One region of the Weizmannia sp. FSL K6-3076 genome, then DNA from elsewhere that is predicted to be linked to it. Evidence: riboswitches for the same ligand, from Rfam matches in the RefSeq annotation. Region 1 holds a riboswitch; the other holds the start of a gene.

Region 1 (10,299 bases):
TGGAAAATTAAATACTTTGCGCGTCTTGAAATCGATTTGACCTTCTGATTGGCAACGGCCTTCGTAAACTTGCCGGCAGGTATATTGATCGATTTTTCCCGCTGAATCATGGCATTTGTAATGGCCCAGCCGCCAATCAATGACGCCAGCCCTTTTTTATAGGTCTCCATTTCCGGCAATTCAGGCATTACGTTTCCTCCCCATTCATGCGAACTGTATGAAACAGTTTTCCCCGAATGGCGGGGATTCATGAATCATGCCTGGCTGTCCTGCCGTTGGCAATGTGCGGTGATTCAGAAAGTACAATTTGCAGGATTATAAAAATAGGGCGGTGTTGAATGATAAACAGCATGGGGACAAACCGGCATTTTCTTGCTTATCCCCGTGCTGCAGCATAGCTTCTATCATAAGCTGAACTTGCTATTTATAAACTGAATTTCTGGAGAGACTCATTTATTTTATGGGCCAATTGGTGCTGGTGGTCTACCATTTCTGCCGTTTCTTTCATTGCCAGTGATACTTCGGAAATATTAAATGACATTTCCTCTGTACCCGCAGCAGATTGCTGGCTTGTGGAAGATACATGCTGTATCGCCTTGTTGACTTCCTCAATTGCATTTGCCATGTCATTCGAAGCCTGGGCGATTTCAAGCGACATACGGTCTAAAAATTCCGCATCGCGTTCGTACTGTTCCCCTATACGGACCATCTTTTCATAGTCGGGATTCACTTTTGTGTCCACATAGTCCAGAATTTCTTTTGAATGATGAATAAGGTTTGAAAAGGCTTGCTGGACCTGGCTGGTGACCACCCGGATATTTTCAACCGATTGGGTGGATTGTTCAGCCAGCTTTCTGATTTCTTGAGCGACTACTGAAAAACCCTTTCCTGCTTCCCCTGCCCTTGCCGCTTCGATCGATGCATTTAAGGCAAGGAGATTGGTCTGATTCGCAATGTTTCCAATCGTATCCGCCAACATTTTGATTTCCTCTACAATTTTCGCTTGTTGAATGGATTTCAAAATATTTTCCGCTTTTTCCGTATAGATTTGATTGGAAGAGCCTGCAGATGACGTTGCTTCCTCTCTTACTTTTGTCCCCCGTTTCTTAATTTCCTGCGCGATGTTTTTTCCTTCATTTGCCTTTTTCGCTAATTTCTTCGTTGAACTTTCAATTTGTTCAGCAGAGGCGCCAATTTGCTGCGTACTGGCACTTAATTCCATTGCGCCATGTTCCATCTCATTTATGGTTTCCTTCACATCTTCCATGACATAAAACAGTTCCGTCATGGTTGCTGATAATTCATCTGAATTGGCATCTACACGGTCTATTCCTTTTTTTAAATCTCCAACCAGATTTCGCATATTGCCAGTTGCATTATTCAAGAAATTAGAGATCGTGCTAAATTCATCTGCGCCTAAAATCTCCAGCGATTCAGCCAGGTTACCCGACTCCAGGCTGGAAGCGTATTGCTTCATTTTCAATAACTTCCCGGTTAACCGGAAGGATGACCATAAACCTACACCAAGATAAAGGATTGCGGCAACAGACACAAACCAAATGGTTAAATGTTGCGGGATGATGAACATGCTGCCAACCAATAAAATGCCAATGAGGATATAAGGCAGGATAACGGTTTTGATTTGGCCCATTGTAATGGCTTTGGACAATTTTTTTATTCCCATGGTGCAACTCCCTTCTTTATGAAACAGACTAAATGCATTTAATGTTTATACAACATGGCACAAGCAGATGTTCCAGCGCCAACCGACCAAAATATGGCATAGCTGCCCCTCGTTATCCGGCCGGTGCTTAAAGCACGTTCAAAAGCCATAAACGGGCTGGCGGCTCCTGTGTAACCATATTCCGTGCCCACAATCGGGAACTTGCTTATGTCTTCTTTGAAAATTTCCCGGATTTTGTATATATTTTTCCGTGACAATTGGGAAAAACAAAAAGCCTGGATATCCCTCGTGGTTAAGTGGTTCCGGCTGAGCAATTTTTCAACAAGCGCGGCAGTGGACAGGAAAGCATTGTCATTGTTTACATTCTCCCATTTTATTTTCCCGTTCTTTTGTTCGGCTTTTCCTTCAACCAGTTGGGATACACCGCAAGCCGGAAAAGTAATTTTATCAATTGATTCTGTGTTCACTTGATAGGCTGAGTCGATAAACCCTGTTTTAACATGATGGCTTTTTTCCAGCAATACAGCAGCGGCCCCGTCTCCGAAGCTGGCATATGTAACCGCATCCTCCTCTTTTGCAAAACGGTGCATTTGCTCAGAGCCCACGACAAGTGCACGCTTGATATGCGGATTTGCAAGCATATTGCGGCTTACTTGATCCACAGCCACCACCATTCCGACACATGCCGCATTCATATCATAAACAACAGCTTCTTCTTTTCCGCCCAAAGCTTGATGGATGGCAACCGCATTCGGCGGCCAAAAATATTCAGGTGTCCCTGATACAAATACAATCATATCGAGATCACGGCCGGCCAGCCCGCTTTTTTCCAGCACTTTCTTTGATGCTTTCATTGCCATCGTTAAAGTGGTTTCGGTTTTATAATCTGCTATGTATCTGTTTTCTCTGCCAAGCGCTTGCAAAAGTCCTGTAATATCTTTTCCTTGCTGGCGAAAATGGGCCACGTAATAATCGTTATGGCGCACCTTTTCAGGATGATAGACAGAGACTTCTCTTATTGTCACACTCGAATCCATTTTTACTTAACTCCTTCAAGCTGTTTTTAACGTGAAAGTTCCAATCCCGCTTGTAAACTATTGATAAATTCACCCGTAAAATTCACTTTTTTCGCGATTCTCTTCAGCTGTAAACGCGGCGTCACCCTTTTCGGTGTAACCATTAGAATTTTTTTAAATCCTAAACTCATATACAACGCATAGCTCTTTTCAAGCACCGGCAAAATTTCGGGCTTAAATGTCCTTAAATCGGATGAATCCACAATTAACGAATAATTTTTCACATCTATTTTTGAAACTTCTTTTTTTAAATCGTCTACAAACGTAGATGCCTGTTCTGTTGCGGCAAATCCGCCTAATGTAATGATAAAAGCTTTATGACTGTTATCTGTTTGAAACTGTGCCATCCTTTTGCTTCCTCCTGCCCTTATTAAATGAAGTTCTTCACATTTGATATCAGCACAACGAAAAAAAGACTAATCCCCTACCGATTAGCCCTTTTGATGTAAAATCGGTAACTGGCTGACATGGTCATCTGACTTTAGTCCCTTTAGCTTTGCGTCTTCAACTTTCGATGAATTTGCCTTTTTCAATTTTTATTGGAATTTTGCCGAAAAACATGGAAACCTTACCAAGTATTCCCACAGCCTTTATCATTATATAAATATATTATAATATATGTCAATAGGATCATTTTCCGGCCTGCTTTAAGCATAATTGACGTAGTTTTTTGAAAAGCGCACGAACTGATTTCCTTATTTTAAAATTGCGGATAACTTCAAAAAATCTTAATAAAACCAACATAGATTAATAATAAGAGAAAGAATAAAGTTTGAATTATTTTTGTTATAAGATGTATTTCAGAATTGAAATTCAAATCAAAAAGGATACTGGCAATAACATATAGTCCTGTTATGATTATCAATATTTTTAAAAACGGCTTCATCAAATACCCACTCCTTATCTTATTCTCTCAAAGCGGGGATTTTCCTCCCTCAGCCTTAAACAAAGAGGGGGCTTCCCTTCAAACACAAAAAGAGGACGGAACATTTTTCTCCCCGGCTTCCGCTCTTTCTGATCCCCATAGACGGTTTCCCCAATTGAATCAAAATCCGTTTTTATCCTTTCCCAAAACTGCAGAATCAGGAGCAGCCCGCTAAAATTCGTATGCTTCTTTAAATGAAACGCATATTTGATTTTCGGGTCAGAGGTGATATAATTCACCTTAAAGGTGCCCTCCTTTCTGGTTTGGTAGTTCTGTTCAAGCCCAATTATACCAGAGGTTTAGGGCACCTTTTCATTTTAAGCTTCTGTTTTCCTGTCGCAATTCAGGTCTATAACCATGATGGAACGGTATCGCTTTTTCTCATTTGGGAATATAATCAGCCTAAACTATACCAAGCAAGGAATTGATCAGAACAGGGTTAACCAAATTCGTTTAGATGGCTGGAAATTGAACAAAGAACAAATAGATAAATTTGCAAATCAGAGTTATTCTAGGATAACCATTGAGTTAAATATTTTGGTTGGGATTTATAAGCGGACGAAAAGAAGCGTAATGGGGAATTTTTTTACAACGGAGGGAGTAACCTTGCGGCAAACTTCTTTATTTGAAAATGACAATGACCAAAGCCGTCCCTTGGCGAGCAGAGTGCGTCCCAAAAGTTTAGACGAATTTGTCGGGCAAAAGCACCTGATAGGTAAAGGAAAATTTCTTAGAGAAATGATTGAACATGACCGTGTTTCTTCCATGATCTTCTGGGGACCTCCCGGCGTAGGGAAGACAACGTTGGCGAAAATGATTGCAAATCAAACACAATCGGTATTTATAGATTTTAGTGCTGTTACCAGTGGGATTAAAGATATTCGAAACGTGATGAAAGAAGCTGAAGAACGCCGGCAATTAGGCGAAAAGACAATTTTGTTTATCGATGAAATCCACCGATTCAATAAAGCACAGCAAGATGCCTTTTTACCGTATGTGGAGAATGGCAGCATTATCCTTATTGGCGCAACCACTGAGAATCCGTCATTTGAAGTCAATTCGGCCTTGTTATCGAGGACTAAAGTGTTTGCCCTGCATAAATTAACAAGCAGTGAAATCGTGGAATTAGTGAACTACCCACCACTTATTGACCTTGCGGTCTAATTGAAGTGGGGGCTTCTCGACTTATCGTTGCTTTTACTAGCCAACGAAAACTGACCGAGCTAACCCTCTTGTTCCAAGAGTTTTGTTACTTATGATAACGCTAATAAGCGTATACCTTCATTTTTGATATTGATTGCTGAATTATAGTCGCGATCTGCCACATAACCGCACGAACAACGGTAGGTGCGTTCAGATAGTTTCACAGGTTTTTCTGCACCACAACAAGAACACTTCTTAGTGGAGGGAAACCACTTATCAATTTTCACAAGTTGTTTCCCTTGTTCTTTTAGCTTATACGCTAAGAAAGTAGTGAACATCCCCCAACCGTTGTCGTGAACGCTTTTCCCAAAGTGAAGGGCTTGAGACATCCCTTTCATGTTCAAGTCCTCAATCACGACAGCATCAAAGTTAGAAGCTAATTCTTTTGACTTATGATGAAGAAAATTCATGCGTTGGTTCGCCACTTTCTCATGTAACTTAGCCACTACTAGTCGTTGCTTGTTCCAACGTGCAGAACCTTTCTTGCGTTTGGACAGAATGTGCCCGGCTTTTGCTAATTTTTCTGACATCACACGATAATAACGAGGATAATTGGCTTTCTCATTCTCGCTACTCACGTATAATTCAGCCATAGCAAAATCTAGCCCAATGACATTTTCTATTGTTTTAGGCTGTATATCTTTTTCGTATTCTGTTAGTACGGAAACATAGTATTTTCCTGACTTTGTTCTGGAAATGGTACAGGATTTCAATTTATAATCAGCAGGAATTTCTCTATGCTGTTTGATTTTTACAAGCTTGAGTTTAGGCAACTTGATATGACCATCTTTCAATTCGATGTTTCCATTGACTAAGTTAGTTGTATAGGATTGTTTTGCTTTACGATTTTTGAACTTTGGAAAATCCGCATTTCCTTCAAAGAAATTCTTATAAGCAGTCTGTAAGTTCATTTGTGCATTTGCCAGAGCTAAAGAATCCACTTCTTTTAGGAATGGAAATTCACTTTTATATTTTGCAGGAGTCGGAAACTTTTGCTTTTTAAGCGATTCTTTATCATTCTTGAACTTTTCATACATTTCTTTGCGTTCAGCTAACATCTTATTGTAGACAAAGCGAACACAACCAAATGTCTTAGCTAATAATGCGGATTGTTCTTTGTTTGGTAGTTGACAGGCCCCGCACTCAAAAAATAGCATTGACACACTTCTCCACTACCTTTGAACACCGCATTTCCCCAAATGCATCCTTTTCCAAAGTATGGTGTCCATTCCTTTACATAGCCGGTGTGTCTACCTTAAATTGTTCAGCCACGTATTTTGCATACGTTTCATGCGTACGTACCAATTCATCATGTGTACCTGATCCTGTGACCCGGCCTTTTTCGATAAAGTAAATCTTGTCGCTGTCCACAATGGTTGCCAGGCGGTGGGCGATGACTAAAGTCGTGCGGCCTTTCATCAAGTTGGTTAAGGCTTCCTGGACTTTCATCTCTGACTCACTATCAAGACTCGCAGTTGCTTCATCCAACATTAAAATCTTGGGATTGCGCAAAAAGGCCCGGGCAATGGCAATACGCTGGCGCTGGCCGCCGGAGATTTTCACCCCGCGTTCCCCTACCTCTGTGTTAAGTTTGTCAGGCATTTCTTCGACAAATTTGCGTGCAAAGGCTAAATCTAAAACGTTCCAAAGTTGTTCATCCGTATATGTACCGTCTAATCCATACGTCAAATTGTCGCGGATTGTCCCGGCCATAATTGCAGAATCTTGTGAAACGTATCCGATTTGGCTGCGGTAATTTGTTAAATTGATCTCTTCAATATCCGTATCCCCAAATTTGATTGATCCGCTTGTTGGTGCATAGAAACGTTCAAGCAAACTAAAGATCGTCGATTTGCCGCCGCCGGAAGGGCCTGCAAAAGCAATGATTTCATTTGGTTTTGCCGTAAATGATACATCTTTCAGGATGGGTTCATCCGGCGCATCTTCGTAGGCAAAGTCCACATGTTCCACTGATAAAGTTTTGCCAGCCAAATCCAATTCAATGCCCTTCGTAAAATCTTCTGGCTTTTCAGCAAGCAATTCTTGTACACGGCGCGTTGAACCCGCAGCCTTTGCCATTTCTGAAAATAAGGTTGCAATGACCGGCACGGCCCCAATCAAGTTAAACAAATACATCAGAAAGCTCATTAAAATCCCGATTTGCATTTCACCAATTGCAATACGGTGCATCCCATAAGCAAGAAGCCCAAAGACCATACTCATAAATACCATCATCATGATGGGTTGCATTGTTGCATCAAAGACAGCTTCTTTTTTTCCAACTTTAAACAGTTTGTTTATTTCATTATTGGCACGAACTTGCGCTTGTTTTTCTGCGTTCGAAGTTTTTACCAACCGGATTTCACTTAATGTTTCACTTGAAATCCCGTTAAATTGGGCCATCGCCTCTTGGCGGATATGCCCGATTTTTGTACCAAAGGCCATGATCGGCATCATCAAGATGACGACGATTGGAACAGCTACAACCATAGCGGCCGTCATGTGCCAATCCATCTTGAACATCATATATACTGTCCCGATGACAGTAATGATGCTCGCGAGTGTCTGCGGGAAAGTCACAGCCAGCAACTGTTTGACTTGTGCAGTATCGTTTACCAGACGGCTTGAAATTTCACCAGCTTTAACAGTATCGAAGTAGCTCACTTTCAAGGTGGTTAACTTCTGCCACAAGCTTTTCCGTAAGTTTTGGATTACATTTTCTCCAAAAATCCCCAGAACCGTTCCGCCAATTGCAGAAACAATGGCTGAGATGACAAATAGTGCGACGACTTTCCCTAACAACCCATAGTCAATGCCTTTTGAAAAATGATTGACAAGGGATGATGCTAATTTCGGCACATAAATTTGTACACCGGATGAAACAACCAGCAGTAAGACACCCATCGCCAGCAAAAGATATTTCGGTTGCGTCGTTTTGATGAGTTTCATAAATTGTCCAATTGAAAATTTGGTTTGATCTTTACGGACTGAACCATTGAATCCACTTTCCATTATCTTTTACGTCCTTTCTTCCAGCCATCGAATCCGCCGCCCATGAATCCGCGGCCGCCGAAGCCGCCAAACCCGCTGCGCTCTAGCATTTGTTCCCGTGCACGGCCGAAACGGGCACTCATTTTCCCAAAAAGTTCCCAGCGTTTATCATTGCTGAAGACTTCGTGGAGCTTATCATGAAATGCTTCGCTTGAAATATTGGAAACCATGCGTTCAAGATATTGATCCAACATTTCAAGCTCATCCTCTGCAAACCCCTGGAAGAGGACATCTTTTAGTGTAGTTGAAATTGAACTGCGCTCTTTTAAGCTTTCACGGCCTTTATCCGTGATTTTTACAATCGTTACACGGGAATCTTGTTCGGATTTTTCACGCCGGGCAGTGCCGGCTTCTTCAAGTTTCTTGATAATTTGCGTTACACTTGACGGCTTAATATCAAGCACTTCAGAAATGCGGCCCGCTGTCACATTTTCTTCCGCTGCCAACAGCTTCAGCGTTTCAAAAGCATTATCTGTTTTTTCTTCTACTGCATTTACAAAGATGAGAAATGGCTGGTGCGTAATTTCCAATAATTTATCCAGAATTTCATCTTTTTTCATTTTAAAACCTCCAAAATTATTTGTTTAGTTTTTATTTCCTTTGACAAACTAAATGATATACCGGATTATTTTGTTTGTCAAGATAAAAACTAAGTAAAAAATAGGAGGGGGAACGGAGGGGGAACGGAGAAAAAACCATCGAGATAATGCAGGAATGATAGCGGCTGGACAGAAAAAAGCCCTGAACTCGGGAATCTTAGTGATCCCGAAAACAGGGCCTGTTGGCTAAAAGTTTATGATGTGTCGTAAATGTTTAATTGGCGGTCACAATTTCAGCTCCAGATTCGCCACACACTCCACATGGCTTGAGTTGATAGAATTGATGTCTGTTGGCCATTATAGAAACCATCTGTACGTGGAAACATGTCAATGGGTTTTTCGGCCATTTTTGAAAAACCGTCGTACGAGGAAACATGTCAATTAACAATAACGCCAACCACTGAATGTGCAATTGGCATTAATTAATTTTATGTCAGTTTCTTCTTCAATTCAATTATTCGGGCTTCAATTATTGAAATAACTTTTTTAAATTCCTCATCACTCTTACCCGTAGGATCATCCAGTCCCCAATCCTCTCTATGCTTGCAGGGAAGGTAAGGGCATTCCACATTGCATCCCATTGTAATAACAATATCTACCTGCGGGATATCATCAAGTAACTTTGGATATTGGGTTTTCTCCATATCTATACCATAAAGCTCTTTCATTAGACGCACAGCATCCTGATTAATTTGGGGTTTTGTTTCTGTGCCAGCAGAATAGCTTTCAAATACATCTCCTGCTAAATGTTTGCCCAATGCCTCAGCTATTTGGCTTCGACATGAATTATGAACACAAATAAATGCAACCTTTATCATTTACTCTCCTCCTTACAGCGCCAATAAGCGTTCACCCTTGATATCTTCAGGACTCCATGAAATCAGTGCGAACTTTCCATTTGCATGTTCATTGATGCGGTTGAGCCATTCTATTTCGCCAGTTGCCTTAGCCATCAGTATGGGATTTGTCGTATCCGTGCCGTAAAGTGACTGATTGACCACCCACCACTTAGCGGCGATACCCGCGCGCTTTAAATCATCTTCAAGACGGAGAGCCTCATAAACGGGAGTCGCTTCCGGTAGGGTTACAATAATGACCTCGGTTTCGTCTGATTTCAACCGCGGCAACAATCGCGCCACCGATTCGGGTATCTCGCCCTTAGTACGTTCTATTTCGTGATTATAACTCTTTGTGGACTCCAACAGGAGCAGGGTATGACCTGTGGGAGCAGTATCAACAACTACAACCTGATCGTCTGCCATGTCAACTAATTCCGCAAATGCACGGAAAACAGCTATCTCCTGTGTACAGGGTGAGCGAAGATCTTCTTCGATATAGGCAATATCCTCGTCGCTCATACCAGAAGCGCGTGCCTTGGAGAGCACCTCTTGCTGATACTTTTTAAGCTCCTTAGCTTCATCAATATGGCTCATAGATATACCACTTGTTTCGTCTATCACAAATTTAAAATGCGCAGCCGGGTCAGTAGTGGTAAGGTTGACTTTCTTTCCTCGATTTGCAAGTCCTAACGCAACAGCAGCCGCAACGGTGGTCTTGCCTACACCGCCCTTACCCATCGTAAATATGACGCGCTTGCCTTCTGCTGCTAATTCATCTATCACATCGCTGAGCGAAGGAATATGGTCAGTATTCAATTTTCGTGGCTCAGTAGGGACATAGTCGGTAGTAAGTAAAGCACGCACATTTTCCAAACCAGTGACATTATACGAGCGTAAAGGTACTATATAGATTGGAAACGCC
Region 2 (10,299 bases), 2.5 Mb from region 1:
GCGCCGAATACAGTGGAAATGCTGGAAGGCTTTTACGGGGTTTTCCAGCTGGGGGCGGTGATGGTGCCGCTGAATATCCGGCTGACCCCGGAAGACTACCGGTTTATTTTAAATCACAGCGGATCGAAAGTATTGTTTGTGGACCAGGAGATGTACCATTTGATCGAGCCGGTAAAGGATGAGCTTGAAACGGTGGAGCAAATTATTATCCACTATAAAGAGGATGACTGTGCTGAAATTGATTATGACCGTTGGCTGGACAGATTTCCGCCTGAGCCGTTTCCGCGTGCCGGCCTCGATGAAAACGATGTGTGCAGCCTGCTTTATACGAGCGGGACAACCGGAAATCCTAAAGGCGTGATGCTTACCCACCGCAATAATTATTTGCATGCATTAAGCGCCATGTACCATTTGCGCGTTACGGACCGCGATGTCTATCTGCATGTGCTCCCGATGTTCCATGTAAACGGATGGGGCTCGCCGTTTTACTATACAGCAAACGGGGCGACCCATGTCTGCCTCCGCAAACCGTCGGCGGAAGCCATTTTCACGGAAATCATCAGGCATAATGTGACGGTGGTGCATATGGCGCCAACTGTGCTGAACAGCCTGTTGCAGTACAACGCGGAACACCATCCCGCTATTGAACAGGACGTGCGTGTTGTCATCGCCGGAGCTGCACCGCCGCCCGCATTTGTGGAACGCGTGGAAAAAGAACTCGGCTGGGAATTCATCCAGGTGTACGGCATGACGGAGTCAACACCGCTCACCCTTGTATCTGTCATTCGTTCGCAGCTTGGCGGGCTGGACCGTGATACACAATTGCGGTTGCGGGCGAAAGCCGGGTTTCCGATGATCGGAAGCGATGTCCGGGTTTTACGGGAAAATGACGAAGAAGTGGCCCATGACGGGAAAGAAATCGGCGAGGTCACGGTAAGAGGCCATGGTGTTATGCTCGGATACTGGAAAAACCCGGAAGAAACGATGAAAACGATCCGGAACGGGCGGCTCTATACAGGGGATATGGCGACCGTTGATGAATACGGCTATATCGATATCGTCGACCGTAAAAAAGACATTATTATCAGTGGCGGAGAGAATATATCCTCTATAGAAGTGGAAGGAGTGCTGTATGAGCATCCGGCTGTCCTTGAAGCAGCGGTGATTGCTGTTCCACATGAAAAATGGGGGGAGACCCCGCATGCGTTTGTCGTCCGGAAAGCAGATGCGGCCGCAACAGAAGAAGACATCATCCGTTTTTCAAGGGAAAGGCTTGCCCATTTCAAAGCCGTGACGGGTGTGACATTTGTGGATGAGTTGCCGAAAACGGCATCTGGCAAAATCCAGAAAGTCCGCCTGCGCAATGAATACTGGGAAAAGCTCGGGAAAACAGAGCGGTTTGTAAATTAGGGCTTGCTGAACGAATCCGATTCTGCGTTTGTCCCAATTGATCAGCAAGCTCAGAAGAATCTATCTACGACAATGCGTGATTCTGTCTTCTCTAATACGTTGAATCAGCTTTCGAGTGCAAGCTTTTCCCTCGATTTTTTATAAAACGCTTGCATTTAAATTTTGAATAAAGTTGTCAGCCTCCTTTCCAATTTAGAAATTTTGCTTACTCAGCAAGCCCTAATGAACATGTCTGAAACAGATCCGGCAAAACGCAAGGCCGCCGAAAAGCACAGGACAACGCGTTACATTTCGGCGTAAAACAGAGGAAAACATTTCACATCCATGCCCCTTGCTTCAGCGATGAGGCGGGGGGCGTTGGAGGAATCGCCATAAACGATTTCAGCAGCTGCAGACGGCAAATTTTAACCGAATTGCCCTTTCTTATCCTTTGACTGATGGTTTCTTTTGGACAGAAATACAGTATAATAGGATAAAAGACCTATATCAAAGGGGCAAATCCATTGAAAAATGGAGACGCAAAACTACAGGGGCTACCGGTTTTCTAACCATGCCAGCCAGTTGCTAATGCGCAGTGAAAAGCCGAAGTTTGGCCTTTGTTTTCGTTTGCAAGTTCCCCGGAGATTGATCAGAAAGGCGGGGCGGAAATGGGCAGGAAAATCGAGACATTGGAAGATTTTAAAAGAATCCTTTATCTTTGGATCAGCCCGCTTTTGATCGCTGCCCTTGCGATTTACAATTTGGTCCCTCACACAGGCACCCGTACAGCTTTATTTTATCTCGCCACGACGCGGATCCTGATTGCCTGGAACGCTCTGTTTCTCATCTGCATGGTTTTCAAGCGTTATTTCCGCTTGTTTGACTATGTGAATCTCGTGATCCTCACGGTTTATTATCTTGCCATCGTGATGGACTGTGTTTTTCAATACATGGTTCCGGGAAAAGAGGGAGCCATCGGAATTTCGATCATTTGGAGCCCGCTTCTATTTCTCTATATTTTTATCACGTTGAAAAAGCGGAACGGGATCATTTATTCGCTCGCTTTGTTCGTGACTACGCTTCTGATCGGAATGCCGCGGTTCCGCCATTTTTCCTTTGACTATAAAATATCCATGCTGATCTTTTACCTTGCCAATCTCGTCTATATCGCCATCTTTTGCATTTCTCATTATCTCTTAAAAGTATTTAGAGAATTGGAAGAGGAAAAGAAAAAGGCTTATTCGGACATGTTGACCGGGATTGCCAACCGACGCCAGGTGCAGGCATGGCTGGATGCTGCGGTTAAACACGCGGACAAAACCGGCACATCATTTTCCGTGATTTTTTTCGATATCGACTATTTTAAACAGGTGAATGACCAGTTCGGGCACCAGACAGGAGATGAGGTGCTGAAGGAATTTGTCCGTCTTTCCTCCCGGGTGATTTCAGCGAATGATTACATCGGACGCTGGGGCGGTGAAGAATTCATCATCATTACAAAGGATGAATTGCCCCAGGCAGAGGAACTGGCGGAATATTTGAAAGCAAGCATTAGCCGCCATTCATTTGGGCATGCGGGAAAGCTGTCCGCAAGTTTCGGTGTGACTGCATATACACCGGGGGATACAGCAGAAACCATTGTAAGGCGGGTGGACGAAGGGCTGTACAAGTCGAAGGGTCAGGGCAGAAACCGGATTACGGTGCTGTAAGGCAGGGAAAAGGCGGATTTTCTTCATTGCATGTGGCGAACATTTAGCTGGCGGGTTTGCAATCAAAAAACCGTATGACAGCGGTAGTCCATTTAATTAACAGACTTGCTGCTCATAAACTGGGGTATGCGATTTGGCATGGAGAGTGCCTATAACCGCGGACGAACCTCAAAATTTGCAAAATCACTACGCGAGGCAGGGCATACGTTTGCGGCGGCACACTTCCGCTTGCGGAGCCTAAGCGGGGACTGCCATTTAGAAGTTCGCCGGTTTGCCCTGCCAGATGCTTTTTATACGGCGTATATATAATTTTCCATAAATGCATAAACCTGCTCGGCATCCGGTGGCTGTATGTTCAGCCGTTTTTCACAGGCTTCCAAATACGGCTTGAGCGTGCTGTCGCTTTTTGCCTCCTCGAGCGTAAGGCTGCCCTGTACGAGGCGGATTGCCGCTTCTTTTACCGTGTTATCATCCGTTTGAAACAAAAGATATGCCAAGCAACTGTACCGATCCATTGTTCTGCCTCCCGGAACCTTTTTATTCCCTTTTCGATAAAAGCGGCAAAAATTCCTGCAAATTTGCAAAAAAAGAAACAAAAAAGCAAGACCGGTGCGACAGGCCTTGCCTTATGATGCTATTTTAATCCGATATATTTTTTGGCGTTTCCATCCGGGGTGCGAGGCGCATCCTTTCTGGGAGCAACGAAATGGCAATTGCAGCCAGAATCAGGGCGCCGCCGAGAAAGAAGCGGCCGTTCAGGTTTTCATGGAGCAAAAGCCAGCCGAGAAAAGAGCCGGTGACAGGCTGCAAAAACATAAACAGTGACCCGCTGCCGGCCTCTACCATTTCAAGCCCTTTGTTCCACAAGAAGAAAGCGCCGGCTGTAGAGATGACGCCGAGATACAAAATACCTGCCATCCCCCAAAAACCGCCCGATGATACAGGCCAGGCCATCATGGCTTCGCGGGCGGCAAAAGGCGTTGTAAACAGCAGCCCGAACAAAATGGCATATGTTGTAATGGTTAACGAATCCATTTTCCAGGAAGCCACTTTTACATAAACGGACAGAAGTGCCCATGTAATCATCGCTCCAGCCAGAATCAGGCTGCCCCAAAAATAGGTTTGCACGTGAATGTCCCAGCCGATCACGATGACAACGCCCGCGGATGCGGTAATCAGCGCCAGTATTTTGCGCGCGGTCAATTTTTCTTTTAAAATGAAGCGCGCGAATATCACGATAAAAACCGGAGAAGCGGATGTAATGATCGCGCCGGTATGGGCGTCCGCTTTTTGCGTCCCGATAAACTGCATGGCAACGGATGCAAAATAGCCGATAAACCCGATCCAGGCGAGCAGCAGCCAGTCTTTTTTTGTAAGGCTTACCTTTTCCTTTTTCTTTCTGCCGGCATGCAATATCGCGTACAGTGCGGCAAAACCGATCATATACCGCAGCCATAAAAGCGTAAGCGGCGGTACGAAGTTTAAGACATATTTACTGACCACATACATCCCGCCCCAGATGCCGGATGCAAGTGCGAGGCAAAGTGCACCTGCCCATTTGTTTTTCACAGTCATCAACCTCCGTCTTTATTTTTTATCTAACAGCCAGACGGGGGTTTTGAAGCGGCTGTTCGTCCCCCGCATCAGGAACGAACAGGCTGGTCATTTTCAAACAGATCAAGATACAGACGCACAAACAGCACCTCCCACTATAATATTCTTAATTTTAACATATTTCCTCCCACGCAGCGAATAAAATAAATAAAATCATGAAAAAGGGGAAGTTGGACGTGATTGTAAAACAGCGGGAATATCCCGCACAAATCCGGGCGGGAGAGGCGTTGCTGGGGAGGCTGCCCAAAAGGCATCCGCTGTATGGGCAGATTGCGGAGGATGTAAAAAAGTGGAGGGCGAAATATAAAAGGGAGAAGCGGGCAGACCGTTTTTTGGAGATTCTTCCGTCCGACCAATTCCATGTTTACCATGCACTGCCCATTGCAAATACATGCCTGGACGGGTTAATTCTCACACGGAATCTTGTTTTGATTATAGGCTACACCCATTTATCCGGCGCGATTTTTCCGGATCCGGCTTTTGCCCAGCTTATCCAGCAAAAAGGCGGGAAGGAAAAAGGCTGGCCGGAACCGTTTGCGTGCCTGCAAAAACAAAGAGAAATCTTGTGTACATGGGCCCGTATGCGGCATTTACCCGAATTGCCGCTGGAGTATTTGCTTGTCCTTTGCCATGAGGGGGCCGAGTTGAAAATGCCTGTTGCCAATTCAGCAGACGAATTGAGGATCTGCCCAGCAAGCCAGGCTGTTTATAAAGTGACAAAGATGCTGGAAACATACAGCCAGCTGGTCCTGGACGGCAAGCATTTTAAAAAATGGCACAAGCATTTGCTGGAATGCCGCGAAAATCCGGGGATCTGTCCGTGGCCGGTTGACCAAAGCGAAATGTATACGGGGGTCGGGTGCCCGCTGTGCCGCCGTTTTGAAATGGATTTTAACAATGGCGCATGGCACTGCCAGGTTTGCGGGCATGCCAGTAAAGATGCGCACCGTAAAGCGATAGAAGAGTTCTATTTGCTTTTTGGCCGGGATGCGCCAGATGAAGCGCTTTGTTCCTTTTTGCGCGTGGATGCACTAACAGCGGCACAAATCGTGCGCGAGGCAGCGCATTAGTCCGTAAACTGTGATGCCAGCCGGAGGACCGGCACTTTGCTTGAAGCCCGCCGGAAAAAGATCTTCATCCGGTTACGGGGGAACAGAATAATTATTGGCTGCCCCGATAAAATACTATCTAGGAATTTTGGTTTCTGAATCATAAACTAAGAAGCATTGGCCTGGCGTACAAGTAGCCCAAATCTATACGTTTCCCCACTGCCCATTTGGCGGCTGTATAGAAAACCGGCGGGTGCATAAGCTATTGAAAAAACGGTAACGCTGATTTCGAGGATCAAACATGATTGGGTATGTTGTTTCCCTCATTGTTTTTAATCTGGCTGTTTTTTGTGCCAATAAGCGGCTTTCCCCCGGGCAGATCGTACAGATTTGGACGTTTACCATAGCTTCCCACCTGGTTTTTGATGTATATATCGATTACAAGTAGCATGGCTACTGGTATTTTACAAAAGGGGTGGACTGGGAGAATCTCCCGGGTATGATTTGTTTGCTTCCGCCTGTGAATATTTTGTATCTTAACTGGTTTCCGTTTGGAAAAAGATGGCCAAAAAAGATACTTTATATTGCTGTTTGGGAAGTGCTGATGCTGGGGTATGAGTGGATCACCCTGCTGCCGGCACCATGGGGCTATTTTCATTACGGATGGTGGGATTTCACCATTTCGGCGCTTGTAAATCCGTTCCTCCTGCTCATTGTGGCCGGGTTTTACAAATGGGTTGTCTGGCTGGAAAACAAAAAAACTGTACCTGCTGAGCAGCAGCTACAGTGAAACAGTCCGGTTTTTCTGCCGGAGATAATCGGTATGGTCATGGATGGCGGGGTCTTCTGTCTGGATGGTCGTATGGCGGATGCCGTATTTTTGTTCGAGCATCTGATTTACAGCTAAAATGACGCGCATCGGTTCAGATGAATGCTTGACAAAGACATGGGCGGTCAGCGAACAATGGTCGGAAGTAATGTTCCAAAGATGCATGTCATGGACGTCTTCAATGCCCTCAATTTGATACATATCTGTGCGGATCTGCTCTAAATCAAACCCTTCCGGCACGGTGTCCATCAGGATCAAATAGGAAGCCCGGACGATTTTGGCGCCGCCGTAAAAAATGACGCCGCCGATTGCGATGCTGATGAGCGGATCAAAGAAATTCATTCCCGTAAAATAAATGAGCAGGGCGGAAACAATCACGCCGGCCGAATTCAATAAGTCCCCGATAAAATGCCATAACGCGCTTTTGACATTTAAGTTTTCTTCTTCTTTTGTGCTCCGGTGCAACACAATGGTGAGGATAATATTCACAACAAGCCCGGTCACGGCAATGAGAAACATCCACTTAAAATCAATGGGTTGCGGATGGACGAGGCGCTTGATCCCTTCAATGAAAATGCCGATTGAAATGCCCGCAAGCGCAAGCCCGTTCAGGAACGATGCGATGATTTCAAAGCGCAAATAGCCAAATGTATATTTGCGGTTTGGCGGGCGTGTCGCCATGAACAAAGCAAGCATGCTGAAGAGGAGCGCAATGACATCTGAAGCCATATGTGCCGAGTCGGAAAGCAAAGCAAGCGAATGCGAAATCAGACCACCAGCAATTTCAACAAACATGAAAAACAAGGTTAGGACGAGCGTTGCCCATAATGCTTTTTTTGATGCGGACTGGACTTTGACATGGGGAAGGTGGTGATAATCATATTCCGGCATCATCGCACACCTCTTCCTAAATAAACTTATTTTCACCTGTATTGTAGCACGAAGAAACGAAAAAGAATAGCGTTTATTCTCAATTAATATAAATTTTTTTGAATAATTGAGAATGGGAATCAATATGGATTAGGGGTTATTGCTGTAAACAAAAAGAAATAGAATCATTTATAATGCTTATTATATGATAAAAAATCAAATAGGAGCCTGCCCTAAAAGAGAAAAACCGCCAGAATCCTTTTCCCCGGCGGTTTTTGTGTGAAAGGCACGGCCTGAAAAAGTTTAACACGATTTCCCTTTACTCGACGGTTAAGCTCTTCGCCAGGTTGCGTGGGCGGTCAACGTCATAGCCGCGCACGATGCCGGCATAATAAGCAAGCAGCTGCAGCGGGATGGCGGCCAGGACCGGCATGAGAAAGGGGTGTGCTTCCGGAATGTAGAGCACTTCGTCCACGACGGCGCTCACTTCGTCATCTCCCGTGGTCGTAATCCCGACGACATATGCATCACGTGCCTTTACTTCTTTAATATTGTTTATGGCCTTGTCGCGCAAATGTTCCTGGGTGGCAAGGGCAATGACCGGAACACCCGGCGTGATCAAAGCCATTGTGCCGTGTTTCATTTCTCCTGCCGCGTAGGCATCCGCATGGAGATAGGCGACTTCCTGGAGTTTGAGCGCCCCTTCAAGCGCCAGGACATAATCGAGCCCGCGGCCAATCAGGAATAGATGCTCCTGGTCGTTTGTGACCTGTGCAAACTGGTCGATGGCATCCTGCGTCATCACCAGGCATTTTTCCACGTCATCAGCGAGTGAATGAAGGGCATCGAGCAAGGCAGGGATTTGGCCTTCGCCGGAACCGTGCAGTTTTTTTGCCAGAACAATCGAAAGCAGGACGAGCGCCGTAATCTGGGTTGTATAGGCTTTTGTTGCAGCAACCGCCAGTTCCGGGCCTGCATGCGTATAAATCACGCAATCCGATTTCCGCGCCAGCGTGCTCTTCCGGTAATTGCTGATCGCGATCACCGCCGCTCCTGACTTTTTCGCTTCTTTCAAGGCGGAAATGGTATCAGCCGTTTCTCCTGATTGGCTGATGGCAATGACGAGCGTTTTTTCGTCCAACCGCCCGTGCTCACATCTGAATTCAGATGCAATCGCGGCTTCAACCGGTATATCAAGCATGGTTTCGAGAATCTTTTTGCCGATCATGCCGGCGTGATGGGAGGTGCCGCTTGCGACAATGATGATCCTCTCCGGATCTGTAAGCTTGCGCTTTGCGAAAAAATCGTCCACTTCCGGAATGACGACACCGCTTTCTGTCAGCCGGTCTTTTAACGTGCGCTTGATTGCTTCCGGCTGCTCCATGATTTCTTTTAACATGTAGTGACCGTAATCCTGCAGGTTGAGTTCGTCTTGGTTCCAGCGCACGGATGTTTTTTCCGGCAAAATTTTTTCCCCGGAAAGTGTCTTAATTTCCACATTGGTCTGAGTCAAAATGGCCATTTCGCCGTTTTTAATTGGATAAATTTCTTTTGTATACGAAAGCAGCGCCGGGATATCCGAGGAGAGATACGCTTCCCCGCTGCCAAAGCCGATAATGAGCGGATTATCATAAGAAATGGCGATAATCTGGTTCGGGTGATCTTTTGCCATGATCGCAAGCGCAAACGCACCTTTTAATTGCGGAATGACGATCCGCACGGTTTCTTCAAAATTGCCGGTATCATAATGCGCGAGAAGATATGGAATGACTTCTGTGTCGGTGTCCGTTTGTAAACGATGCCCCTGTGCGATAAGGAATTTTTTTAATTGCTGGTAGTTTTCAATAATTCCGTTATGAACAACGTAGAAACGTGCTTCTTCATCACATAACGGATGGGAATTTTCAACGGTCGGCATTCCGTGTGATGCCCACCTTGTGTGGCCGATCCCAAGGCATCCGGCGGGAATCGGTTCGAGCTGGAGGGAAGCTTCCAGATCTTCGACGCGCCCTTTTTCTTTGCGGACGCCGATGGTTTTCATATCGGAGACGGCAATGCCTGCTGAATCATAGCCCCGGTAATCCAGTTTTTTCAGGCAATCGAGCAGAACCGGCTGTGCCGAATGTCTGCCAATGTACCCAACGATTCCACTCATCTTCTTCACCTCAACGTATCGCTTTCCTTCTATCACGTGTATTCCTATCTTCATGCTAACATGAACCGAGCGGGGAATAAAGCGATTGTGCTGCAGGCAGCAATGCCAGAATTTCCAAAGTATACCAGGAGGGATATTCGAGCACACGGACAAAAAGCGCAACCCGATCGGATTGCGCCTTTTGCCTCATCCAAATCTGATATTCAGATGACGTCCAGTACGGACTTATCCAAACCTGGCCTCAGATAAGTCCGGGGCTTCAAATAGTAGGCGGACACGAACCTTCACCGAAAGTATATCGGTTCCGGACGGTTGTCCCACTTGCCCGCTGGACAAATGCAGTGCCAAATACGGAAGATGAAGTTGCTGTCAAGTCTTTCATCAAAAACTTTACCAGTCCCTTCTTTTAAGATGTATTGGCCTTGCACTGCTCCTATTCCCGGCAGGCACGAAATAAAACAAACCAAAATATGGAAATCATGCTCTTTTCCGCTGCTCCGCCGCAGCCGGGATGATCGAAATATTCCCATATTTCGTAACCGACAGCTCCCCGCATCTGCCATAGTTTCCGAGTTTCGCATGCGGATCGGCATGAAGGCGGAGTTTTTTCAGCAAAGTGCCGGCTTTGACCTCAAGAAAAAGATCCACCGTCTGCTGTAATGCAAGCCAGTCCGCTAAAAGCGC

What was found. Region 1 has a riboswitch for cyclic di-GMP ahead of NSS95_RS13120 (hypothetical protein). Riboswitches for the same ligand answer to the same signal wherever they lie in the genome.
Region 2: another riboswitch for cyclic di-GMP. It lies ahead of NSS95_RS01210 (GGDEF domain-containing protein); the one in region 1 lies ahead of NSS95_RS13120 (hypothetical protein).

The regions. Positions count from the first base shown of each region.
Region 1 is NZ_JBBOWU010000001.1:2,730,107-2,740,405, forward strand. Features, by position in the region: gene mutM (bifunctional DNA-formamidopyrimidine glycosylase/DNA-(apurinic or apyrimidinic site) lyase) at 1-188, opposite strand, end outside; gene NSS95_RS13110 (methyl-accepting chemotaxis protein) at 425-1,684, opposite strand; gene NSS95_RS13115 (3-oxoacyl-[acyl-carrier-protein] synthase III C-terminal domain-containing protein) at 1,723-2,721, opposite strand; gene NSS95_RS13120 (hypothetical protein) at 2,748-3,107, opposite strand; cyclic di-GMP riboswitch class I at 3,211-3,295, opposite strand; partial or broken gene NSS95_RS13125 (hypothetical protein) at 3,703-3,924, opposite strand; partial or broken gene NSS95_RS13130 (AAA family ATPase) at 4,292-4,816, shown strand; gene NSS95_RS13135 (RNA-guided endonuclease TnpB family protein) at 4,939-6,045, opposite strand; gene NSS95_RS13140 (ABC transporter ATP-binding protein) at 6,122-7,900, opposite strand; gene NSS95_RS13145 (MarR family winged helix-turn-helix transcriptional regulator) at 7,900-8,499, opposite strand; gene NSS95_RS13150 (arsenate reductase ArsC) at 8,967-9,356, opposite strand; gene arsA (arsenical pump-driving ATPase) at 9,369-10,299, opposite strand, start outside.
Region 2 is NZ_JBBOWU010000001.1:238,660-248,958, forward strand. Features, by position in the region: gene NSS95_RS01205 (long-chain-fatty-acid--CoA ligase) at 1-1,410, shown strand, start outside; cyclic di-GMP riboswitch class I at 1,894-1,979, shown strand; gene NSS95_RS01210 (GGDEF domain-containing protein) at 2,058-3,098, shown strand; gene NSS95_RS01215 (hypothetical protein) at 3,389-3,613, opposite strand; gene NSS95_RS01220 (DMT family transporter) at 3,738-4,667, opposite strand; gene NSS95_RS01225 (NERD domain-containing protein) at 4,889-5,782, shown strand; gene NSS95_RS01230 (hypothetical protein) at 6,261-6,551, shown strand; gene NSS95_RS01235 (cation diffusion facilitator family transporter) at 6,543-7,484, opposite strand; gene glmS (glutamine--fructose-6-phosphate transaminase (isomerizing)) at 7,780-9,615, opposite strand; gene NSS95_RS01245 (hypothetical protein) at 10,093-10,299, opposite strand, start outside.